2 regions of the Planococcus sp. YIM B11945 genome follow, and region 2 is predicted to be linked to the other one. Evidence: a T-box and tRNA genes for the amino acid it is inferred to sense, from the RefSeq annotation. Region 2 holds a T-box; the other holds one or more tRNA genes.
The links. A T-box is a leader RNA that pairs with one kind of tRNA and senses whether it is charged. The one in region 2 lies ahead of leuS (leucine--tRNA ligase), so its partner is inferred to be a tRNA-Leu.
Positions count from the first base shown of each region.

Region 1: it has a tRNA-Leu gene. The T-box ahead of leuS (leucine--tRNA ligase) is inferred to sense a tRNA for this amino acid. The anticodon was not compared.

Region 1 covers NZ_JBOZWR010000008.1:229,246-234,486, reverse strand. The annotation lists gene ACRRQV_RS16475 (amidohydrolase family protein) at 1-1,023, shown strand, start outside; gene ACRRQV_RS16470 (DUF47 domain-containing protein) at 1,262-1,879, shown strand; gene ACRRQV_RS16465 (inorganic phosphate transporter) at 1,894-2,892, shown strand; tRNA gene ACRRQV_RS16460 (tRNA-Leu) at 2,997-3,080, shown strand; gene ACRRQV_RS16455 (DUF4386 domain-containing protein) at 3,163-3,906, opposite strand; gene ACRRQV_RS16450 (helix-turn-helix transcriptional regulator) at 3,940-4,170, opposite strand; gene ACRRQV_RS16445 (hypothetical protein) at 4,172-4,618, opposite strand; gene ACRRQV_RS16440 (DUF6241 domain-containing protein) at 4,802-5,241, shown strand, end outside.
Region 2 covers NZ_JBOZWR010000001.1:28,754-33,994, reverse strand. The annotation lists gene leuS (leucine--tRNA ligase) at 60-2,471, opposite strand; T-box leader at 2,516-2,722, opposite strand; gene ACRRQV_RS00260 (3-oxoacid CoA-transferase subunit B) at 2,768-3,421, opposite strand; gene ACRRQV_RS00255 (CoA transferase subunit A) at 3,440-4,132, opposite strand; gene ACRRQV_RS00250 (MDR family MFS transporter) at 4,263-5,241, opposite strand, start outside.

The DNA of each region.
Region 1 (5,241 bases), on a different contig from region 2:
TTCGCTTATAAGTATTATGAAGCGATTGAATACATGAAACGAACGCTGAATGCTGGAATTACGACTGTTCGAGATGCCGGATTTACTGATCTCGGCGTAAAGATGGCCGTTGAAAAAGGGCTTGTCGCTGGACCGCGCATGCAATTAAGCATCAATCCCTTAACGATTACTGGAGGGCACGGTGACAACTGGATGCGTTCAGGCATTGATATTACAAGTAAAAGCTACCCAGGCATGCCAAGCGGCGTGTGTGATGGACCAGAGCAAGTAAGGCAGCGCGTAAGGGAAATGCTGAGAGCTGGTGCCGAAGTGATTAAGGTCCATGCTACTGGAGGGGTGCTGAGCCCTACTGACCATCCAGAGTTTACACAATACTCGCAAGAAGAATTGGCGATTATGGTAGAAGAGGCGACTTTTCGCAGAGGGATAAAAGTTATGGCCCATGCACAAGGTGCAGAAGGCATTAAAAATGCAGTGCGAGCAGGCATCCATTCAATTGAACATGGCATTTTTCTGGATGATGAAGCGATCGAGTTGATGGTGCAGCATGGAACTTATCTCGTTCCCACTCTACTTGCGCCAGTGGCGGTTGTAGAAGCAAGCAAGGAAAATGACAACATGCCCGAATACGCGGTTCAAAAAGCGCTGGATGTGGTGGATATCCATAAAGAAAGCATAGCAAAAGCCTATAAAGCGGGAGTGAAAATTGCCATGGGGACAGACGCCGGTGTAATGGCCCATGGCACGAACTTGCGCGAACTGGGGTTGATGTGCGATATTGGCATGTCGCCGATGGAAGCCATTTTGGCGACCACTAAAGTAGCTGCGGAGTGTTTGGGGTGGGAAGATAAGATTGGCACTTTGGAAGCCGGCAAATTAGCTGATCTTATTATTTCCAATACAAACCCGCTGGAGGATATTCGGGCATTAGAAAATGTCAATACGATCGTTGCGGTTATCAAAGACGGGAAGATTGAGAAAGACTTGCTTAGTGCAACTAAAGCTAAAACGGCGCAAGTGTGATGTTCAAATTGGTTTCAGTAATGAAAAATACGGGAACTTAAATGGGAATGGTTAAATTTTAAAAGGCCGATTCTTTTAATTAGAAATAATGCTATATCAATAAAATAATATTATTAGATAATTTCGTTATGTTACGGTTTTGTAAATTTTTTAATAAGCTATTGTTAAGGTGGTTATAAATGAGCTATTATTATTTAGCTTAGTGTTTATTTTATTAAAATAGCGGGGGTAAAAGAAGATGGCTTTTAAAAAGCAGGATAAGTTTATTGTACAGTTGGATAATATTTCGAGAAACCTTAAAGAAAGTGCTGATTATTTCGCAGATTATAAATTAAGTGCAATCAGTGATTTGAAGATCTTTTCAGATACGATGAAAGATTATGAAACAAAAGGTGATTCATTCGTACACACTGTTATTCAAGATTTAAACAATGCCTTTATTACTCCTATCGAGCGTGAAGATATTTTAGCACTTGCGATGACGATGGATGATGTATTGGACGGTTTAGACCATACAGCCTCGTTATTTGAAATGTATTCCGTCATTAACGCTGACAAATATATGTTGGAATTTGTGGAAGCTATCCGCAAATGCACAATTGAAATTCAAGCGGCGGTGGATCTGTTGTCTACTAAAAAACTAGGCAATATGAGAGCCCATGCCATCAAAATTAAAGATTACGAGTCTCAATGCGACGTGACGCTACGTCACTCAATCAAAAATCTTTTCCAAGTTGAAAAAGATCCAATCCGTATTATTCAATACAAAGAAATTTATGAAGAACTTGAAGAAATTGCGGATTATTGCCAAAAAGTTGCGAATACACTTGAAACAATCATTATGAAAAACGCTTAAGGGGCACTCAGACGATGGATATACTATTAGTCACCACAGTTATAATTGTCATTTTAGCACTTGGGTTTGACTTCATTAATGGATTTCATGATACAGCGAACTCAATTGCCACTGCAGTCTCAACAAAAGCATTAAAACCGCGCCACGCCATTATGTTGGCTGCTATTATGAACTTCGTGGGGGCTCTTGCTTTTACGGGAGTTGCCAAAACCATTACTAAAGATATAGTTGATCCATTTACTTTGGAGAATGGCTCTATCGTCATCATGGCTGCTTTGCTTGCCGCAATTGCTTGGAATTTAATCACTTGGTATTACGGTATTCCAAGCAGTTCATCGCACGCATTGATTGGTTCAATCGCAGGTGCTGCTATTGCAGCTGCCGGATTTAGTGCACTGAATTATAGCGGATTCTTGAAAATCATCCAAGCGCTTATTCTTTCGCCAATCCTGGCTTTTGTAGTTGCCTATATTGTTTACAGTATTTTTAAAGTGGTTTTCAAAAATAATAACTTAACGAAAACAAACAAAAACTTCCGCTTGATTCAAATCGGAACAGCTGCGCTTCAATCGTTTACCCACGGGACAAACGATGCGCAAAAAGCGATGGGTATCATTACGATGGCTTTGATCGTGAACGGCCTTCAAACAGGCGATGATATTCAAACTTGGGTACAGGTTTCTTGTGCGATGGCAATGGCACTCGGAACTTCGGTCGGAGGATGGAGAATCATCAAAACAGTTGGCGGCAAGATCATGAAAATCCGTCCGGTGAACGGAGTTGCTGCTGACTTAACTGGAGCAGCGGTTATTTTCGGCGCTACCTTCATTCATTTGCCAGTAAGTACAACTCATGTTATTTCTTCTTCTATCATGGGTGTAGGAGCGTCTCACCGTTTGAAAGGCGTTAAATGGGGAACAGCTCAGACAATGTTGATTACCTGGATAATCACGTTGCCAATTTCTGCTGCATTGGCTGCAGCTTTCTATCTTCTTTTAAATATTTTCTTTTAAGGTTATATCAGCGCTGGAATTTCCAGACGCTGATTTTTTTTGTGAAAAACTATTGGCATAAGTTCGATGTTATGTTATATTTGTATAGTTCCTTTAGAACATTTGCCGGCGTGGCGGAATTGGCAGACGCGCGGGACTCAAAATCCCGTTCCTTCACGGGAGTGTCGGTTCGACCCCGACCGCCGGTATACTTCTCATCGCCATGCCAAGCGATGAACTCAAAAAGCCCCTGCTTTGAATTTTTCAAAGCAGGGGCTTTTTTCTATGGCTTTATGGCGCTTCAGCTTTGATTAAAGAATTCTGATTGCGCCGCTTTTTGTTTTCTGTTAATGCCGTTAAAGCAGGTTCGTTAAAGCCTTTGCTAATAAGCCACACCGCTAAAATTATTTCATTGGCAGCAACAGGCAAGGCCAAAACCGCGCCCCATACAGATAGTTGCTCAATTACGCCGAACATGACCAACAAGGAACAGCTGAAAACGAGTACGGCTCCTGTCATCCCCAATACGGGAATGAACCGGGGAACAAGTTTGGTTTTGTATAGAATGTAGCTGTACATGATCGTGTTGATGCCAAGCATGAAATTGGGGCCGAATAAAAACGTCCATTCGTGTATGGCTTTTAAGACTGTTCCTGAAGCTTGGAAAGAGGCGGCATCCAAAGAACCAGCTGCGACAAATTCCCGGCTCAAGGTCAGCAAAGAAAGCACACTGATGACGCCGATGACAATAATGACCGCTTCGAGGAAACGGAAACAGACATGCCAAAGGGCGATTGTTTCATTGTATTTTCTTAAAATCGGAAACATGGCTGTAGCGGTGCCAATTGCTGCTGCTACAAGCATCAATTCCATCAAAGCCCCTAGAATGATTTGGTTGGCATGCTCGGCGCCTTGAACGAGGTAATCAGGGCTATTTAAAATTGGATCATACAAGAGCAGGCCAAGTACCGCAGTAACTGCTGCAATGAGAAACAATACCCCGACAATTTTTGCGTTTCTTTTGTTTTCCTCCATTTTTCTCTCCTCCTTTAAAATAAGTACCAAAGGTTAATCTTTTCTGTTCGATGCCTCTCCATAAAAGAACACTTCTTCCAACGGCAAATTAAAGACGAGAGCAATGCGGAAAGCCAATTCCAAGGAGGGAGAGTAGTTTCCCTTTTCGAGAGCAACAATGGTTTGTCTTGTGACGCCTGCCTTGTCAGCCAATTGCTGCTGAGTCATTTCGCCCAAGTTGAACCGCAATTTTCGAATGTGGTTGCCGACAAGATGATTGCCCATATTAAACCCCTTTCTTGTAGTGATAAAGTTTCGTAACAGAGCCGATCAAATCGGAAACAAACCCGGAAACAATCAAAATAATGAACATGATTTGAGTGGGTTCTGAGAAAACGAGTGAGGCCATAGCTAAAAGGAAGCCGATGATAAACACAAAGAACGAGTTGCGGTTCGCTTTCAAGTCAATGAGTTTATCCAGTTCATCCGAAAAACGCGGTTCTTTTTCTTGAGTGGTAATTCGAAAGGCGATATTGAAAAGAATTGAGATAATGATGTGAGCAACAATTGAAAAGACGGTCAAGAAAAGGACGAAAGACCCCCAATAGCGAAACGTTTCCATCGATTCCAAACCGCCAGTTGGATAGTGGGGCAACATATAAAGGCAAAAGGATGTGAAAATAATGATCGTGCTAATTACTCCGACAATACTTTTCTTTTCTTGGTACGTCATAAAGATTCCTCCTTGTAAGTTAATGTATACTTTTAGTAAATATCTTTTGACATAATGTATAGTAAACTAGACATTATGTCAATAAGTATTTAGAAAATTTAGATAATTAAAGAAGGTTATTTGCAACGTGAAATATGTTACCATTATATGTAAAGTAAAATAATCGCAAAAGGATGTGGAAAAGTGAAGCGAACGATAAAAGTAACGGGATTGCTAATTGGTTTTATTGCGCTGGCAGCAGGAGGCTACTACTTTATCCAACAGTCAGATTCAAAAAAAAATGAAATAATGGAAGTGGCAAAAGATATCGAGGAACGAAATGTTCAAGGCGATCAATCGGAACAAGAGGAAAAGCCGAAAGCGGCTGGTGGAGAGGTGGATATGCTTGAAGGGGAAGTACAGACACTGCTTCATAAAATGACCCACCAAAAGGTGAAAGCGAAAGAAAAATGGGGAGCAGTCGAAATGACGCCTGAAAATATTGAGGGTTTGCTGACTATCGTTCAGGAAAACAAAACTCTCTACGAATATGGCGATTATTACGAGGAAGTATTAAGCCAATGGCAAAGTGGCGATTTTTCAAATTCAGTGGATGTGCATAATTTCATTTGGCAGTTGAATGG
Region 2 (5,241 bases):
TCCTCAAAAACACAAAAAAGCCTGTTCGCCAGCACAATGCGGCGAACAGGCTTCTTTTATTACCCTACAACTATATTAATCAATTTCCCTGGAATGGCAATGACTTTGCGGATTTGTTTGCCTTCTGCTGCTTTTTGGACGTGTTCATCTGCAAGCGCGGCTGCTTCCAATTCCTCTTTCGTGCTGTCTTTCGCGACAACCAGTTTCGTTCTCACTTTGCCGTTTACTTGGACAACGATTTCAACTTCGTCGGTCACAAGTTTCGACTCATCAAACACCGGCCATGCTTCATACGCTACCGTTTCGCTGTGACCCAATTTTTCCCACAGTTCTTCCGCTACGTGCGGTGCAATCGGCGACAAGAGCTTCACAAAACCTTCGACGAATTCTTTAGGAATTGCGTCGGCTTTATAGCCTTCATTGATGAAGACCATCATTTGGGAAATCGCCGTATTGAAGCGAAGCCCTTCAATGTCTTCTGTCACTTTCTTCACTGTCTGGTGGTAGGCTTTGTCCAATTTGCCGTCATTTGAATCGACAATTTTCGAACTTAACTCGCCTTCTTCGATGAACAAACGCCATACACGGTCCAAGAACCGGCGCGAACCGTCAAGGCCATTTGTCGACCAGGCGATGGACGCCTCAAGCGGCCCCATAAACATTTCATACATGCGAAGTGTATCGGCTCCATGGCTCTCGATCACTTGGTCCGGATTGACGACATTGCCTTTGGATTTCGACATTTTTTCATTGCCTTCTCCCAAAATCATGCCTTGGTTGAATAATTTTTGGAACGGTTCTTTCGTTTCAACTACACCGATATCGTAAAGCACTTTATGCCAGAATCGTGCGTACAATAAATGAAGAACCGCGTGCTCAGCGCCTCCGATATATACATCAACCGGCAGCCAGCGTTTCAACAATTCTGGATCCGCCAACATTTTGTCGTTGGTTGGGTCGATAAAGCGTAAGTAGTACCAGCAGCTTCCTGCCCATTGCGGCATTGTATTGGTTTCGCGGCGCCCTTTCATGCCCGTTTCCGGATGCACGACATTCAACCAGTCTTCGATATTGGCAAGCGGCGATTCGCCGGTGCCGCTCGGTTTGATGTCGGTCGTCACTGGCAATACCAATGGCAAATCTTTTTCATCAACCGGTGTCATTGTGCCGTCTTCCCAATGAATGATTGGAATCGGCTCGCCCCAGTAGCGTTGGCGGCTGAACAGCCAGTCCCGCAGACGGAACGTGATTTTCTTTTCGCCGACTTCGTGCTCTTCCAGCCAAGCAATCGCTTTAGCAATTGCTTCTTTTTTGTTCAAGCCATTCAAGAAAGCCGAATTGATTAATTCGCCGTCTCCTGCATACGCTTCCTCTTCAATATTTCCGCCTGATACGACTTCAACGATCGGCAAATCGAATTGCTTTGCGAATTCATAATCCCGCTCATCGTGTGCCGGAACCGCCATGATGGCACCCGTTCCGTAAGTTGCAAGGACGTAATCGGCGATCCAGATCGGCATTTGATCGCCGCTTGCTGGGTTAATGGCATACGCGCCTGTGAAGACACCCGACTTTGATTTCGCCAAATCGGTGCGCTCCAAATCACTTTTCGTTTTCACTTCATCGATATACGCTTCAACTGCTGCTTTTTGCTCCGGTGTGGTGATTGCTTCCACTAATTTATGCTCCGGCGCGAGTACCGCATACGTTGCACCGAAAATCGTATCTGGGCGAGTCGTGAATGCGCGGAACGAATGATCCGTTTGATCCACATGAAATTCCAATTCTGCCCCTTCGGATTTCCCAATCCAGTTGCGCTGCATGTCTTTCAAGCTTTCCGGCCAATCCAAATCATTCAAATCTTCCAGCAAGCGGTCTGCATATTCCGTAATGCGCAATACCCATTGGCGCATCGGGCGGCGTTCGACCGGATGTCCGCCGCGTTCGGATTTGCCGTCGACCACTTCTTCGTTGGCAAGTACTGTACCAAGTGCAGGACACCAGTTGACCGCTACTTCGTCCACATACGCCAAGCCTTTATTGTAAAGCTGAATAAAAATCCACTGTGTCCATTTGTAATATGCAGGATCGGTCGTATTGATTTCACGGTCCCAGTCATACGAGAAACCGAGTTCCTGGATTTGGCGCTTGAATGTCGCGATGTTTTTCGCGGTAAATTCAGCCGGATCATTCCCTGTATCAAGTGCGTATTGTTCTGCAGGAAGGCCGAATGCATCCCAGCCCATAGGGTGAAGAACGTTATAGCCTTGCATGCGCTTCATGCGGCTCAAAATATCGGTTGCCGTGTAGCCTTCCGGATGGCCAACGTGTAGGCCGGCGCCTGATGGATACGGGAACATATCCAGTGCATAAAATTTCGGTTTGGCTTCGTCATTCTCCATTTTGAACGTTTTGTTGTCGGCCCAGTATTTCTGCCATTTCTTTTCTACTTCTTTGTGCTTGAATGTCATCAATTTTCCTCCTCATAAATAAAAACTCCCGCCCCTTAAATAAAATAAGGGACGGGAGTTTCCCGCGGTACCACCCAAATTAGCGAGTTACTCGCTCAACTTGATTCCTTAACGCGGAAAACGGTGTATCTTACTAATTTCACATACACTGGCTCCAAGGCGAGTTCAATTGCGTTTATCACCGGCTTGCACCAACCGCCGGCTCTCTTTTAGATAAAAAGCAATTTACTATTCCTCTTCACTGCCATTTGCTATTGATATTCATTTTAGACGAAGCCCCGTTTTTTGGCAATAGCTTAGGACACTTTGACGTTTTCTGTATTCAGCGGCGCATCGGTTGAATCAATGATGTCTTGGACCGTAAAGCCGTCGAACACTTCCAGCAATTCAAGCCCGTTTTCCGTCACTTCAATTACCGCGCGTTCCGTAATGATTTTATTGACCACGCCTTTGCCGGTCAGCGGCAAGTCGCATTGCTTTTTGATTTTAGCAGAGCCGTCTTTTGACACATGGTCCATGATGACGATGACTTTTTTCGCGCCGTGGACAAGATCCATCGCACCGCCCATGCCTTTGATCATTTTTCCTGGAATCATCCAGTTTGCCAAGTCGCCATTTTCGGCCACTTCCATGCCGCCGAGTATCGCTACATCAATATGGCCTCCGCGGATCATTGCGAATGATTCAGCGCTTGTGAAAAACGCAGAACCAGGAATCGTTGACACCGTTTCTTTGCCGGCGTTGATCAGATCCGGATCGACTTCGTCTTCAGTTGGATATGGCCCGATGCCTAAAAGGCCGTTTTCCGACTGAAGAACCACGCTTTTATTGTCAGAAATAAAATTGGCGACGAGTGTCGGCATGCCAATTCCTAGGTTGACGTAATCGCCGTCTTTGATTTCTTTTTCGGCGCGTCTTGCAATTCGTTCTCTTACCATTTGTTTATCCACGAAATTCCCCGCCCTTTCTTAAACCGTCCGAGTTGTTAAGCGCTCGATGCGTTTTTCTTGTTTGGCTTGCAGCAGCCCTTGCACGTAAATGCTTGGCGTTTGGACATGATTCGGATCAATGTCGCCGGTCTCCACAATTTCTTCCACTTCTGCAATGGTGATTTTGCCTGCCGCTGCAGCCAACGGATTGAAATTTTGCGCCGTTTTGTTGTAAACCAAGTTGCCCATTTTATCCGCTTTGGCAGCGCGCACCAAGGCAAAATCCGCTTTCAGCGCGTGTTCAAGGACATATTCCTTGCCTTCAAACTCGCGGATTTCCTTGCCTTCAGCGACCGTCGTCCCAACGCCTGCTGGAGTGAAAAAGGCCGGAATGCCCGCTCCGCCTGCCCGCATTTTTTCAGCAAGCGTGCCTTGCGGCGTCAATTCAACTTCGATTTCGCCGGACAGCACTTGGCGCTCGAACTCTTTATTTTCGCCTACATATGAACCGATCATTTTCTTGATTTGCTTGTTTTTTAATAATAAACCCAGTCCCCATTCATCCACGCCGCAATTGTTCGAGATGACGGTCAAGTCGGTTACGCCTTTATCCACCAGCGCCAAAATCAATTGTTCCGGGATTCCAACCAGCCCGAATCCCCCAACCATAATGGTCGCGCCATCTTGTATTTGTTCCACTGCTTCACGAGCAGACCCATATATCGGTTTCATACCGAATGCCCCCTTTTTCGTCAATCTTTCTACTATTATAATAATTAAGCGCTTTCACTATTAATTTAAACAAACTCCCTATTAAAACGCAACTTGCAGAAAAAAGGCAACCCTTTGAGGATTGCCTTTTTCATTGCGTAAAATTTTCTTGAAGTTGTTCGTTCAATTCTTTTTTCAGTGGACGATCGTATAAAAGCGACGTAATAATCGCCGCTGCGACCAATACCGTAATAACCATAAAAAGCGCCTGCATGCCGTATAAATCCACCATCAAACCGCCAAAAAGCGGACCGATCATCCGGCCGCTCGTCGCGACACTGTTGACGATGCCTTGGTAAAATCCTTCTCTCCCTTTCGGCGCCAATTGATTGGCAAGTGCCGGAACAGCCGGCCAGACAAACATTTCCCCGATCGTTAAAATCACCATTGCGATAACGAACATACTGAAATCCTCTGCAAATGCGACAACCAAATAAGACACCGTCATGATCAAAATCCCAATGACAAGCTGGCTCTTGATGTTGTCTTCAATCCGTTTCATGATCGGACGGATAAACGGCTGGCCAATGACAATCAATAAACCATTGATCGTCCACAATAAGCTGTATTGCGGCAATGTGATGCCGATTTCCTGCGTATATGCAGAAATGGTCGATTGCCACTGGACGTAGCCGATCCAGCAAAGCAAATAGCCGGCACACACAATCATCAAGGCATAAAAAGGGCCGCGTTTGCGAATTTTCTTTTTTTCGTTAAAAACCGATGTATGGCTGGATGGTGAAATTGACATCGATTTGAAACCGAAAACCGCAATTAAAAAGAACAGCAAGTACATGCCCAAATTCGCTGCAAAAATATAATCAAAGCTATATGCGGCTAATACGCCAGCCATTGCCGGCCCGATTGCCACGCCGACGTTTTGTGCAAGATAAATGGCATTGAACGCTTTTCTTCCGCCTTCTGGCCAAGCCGTTCCGACCATGGCATACATGCTCGGAAACACAATGCCGCCGCTAAAACCGATAATCGTGTAAAAAACGGCAAACTGCATAAAATCATGCCAAATCGTCAGCCCGGTTAACGCTAGGCTTGTCAAAATGATGCCGCCG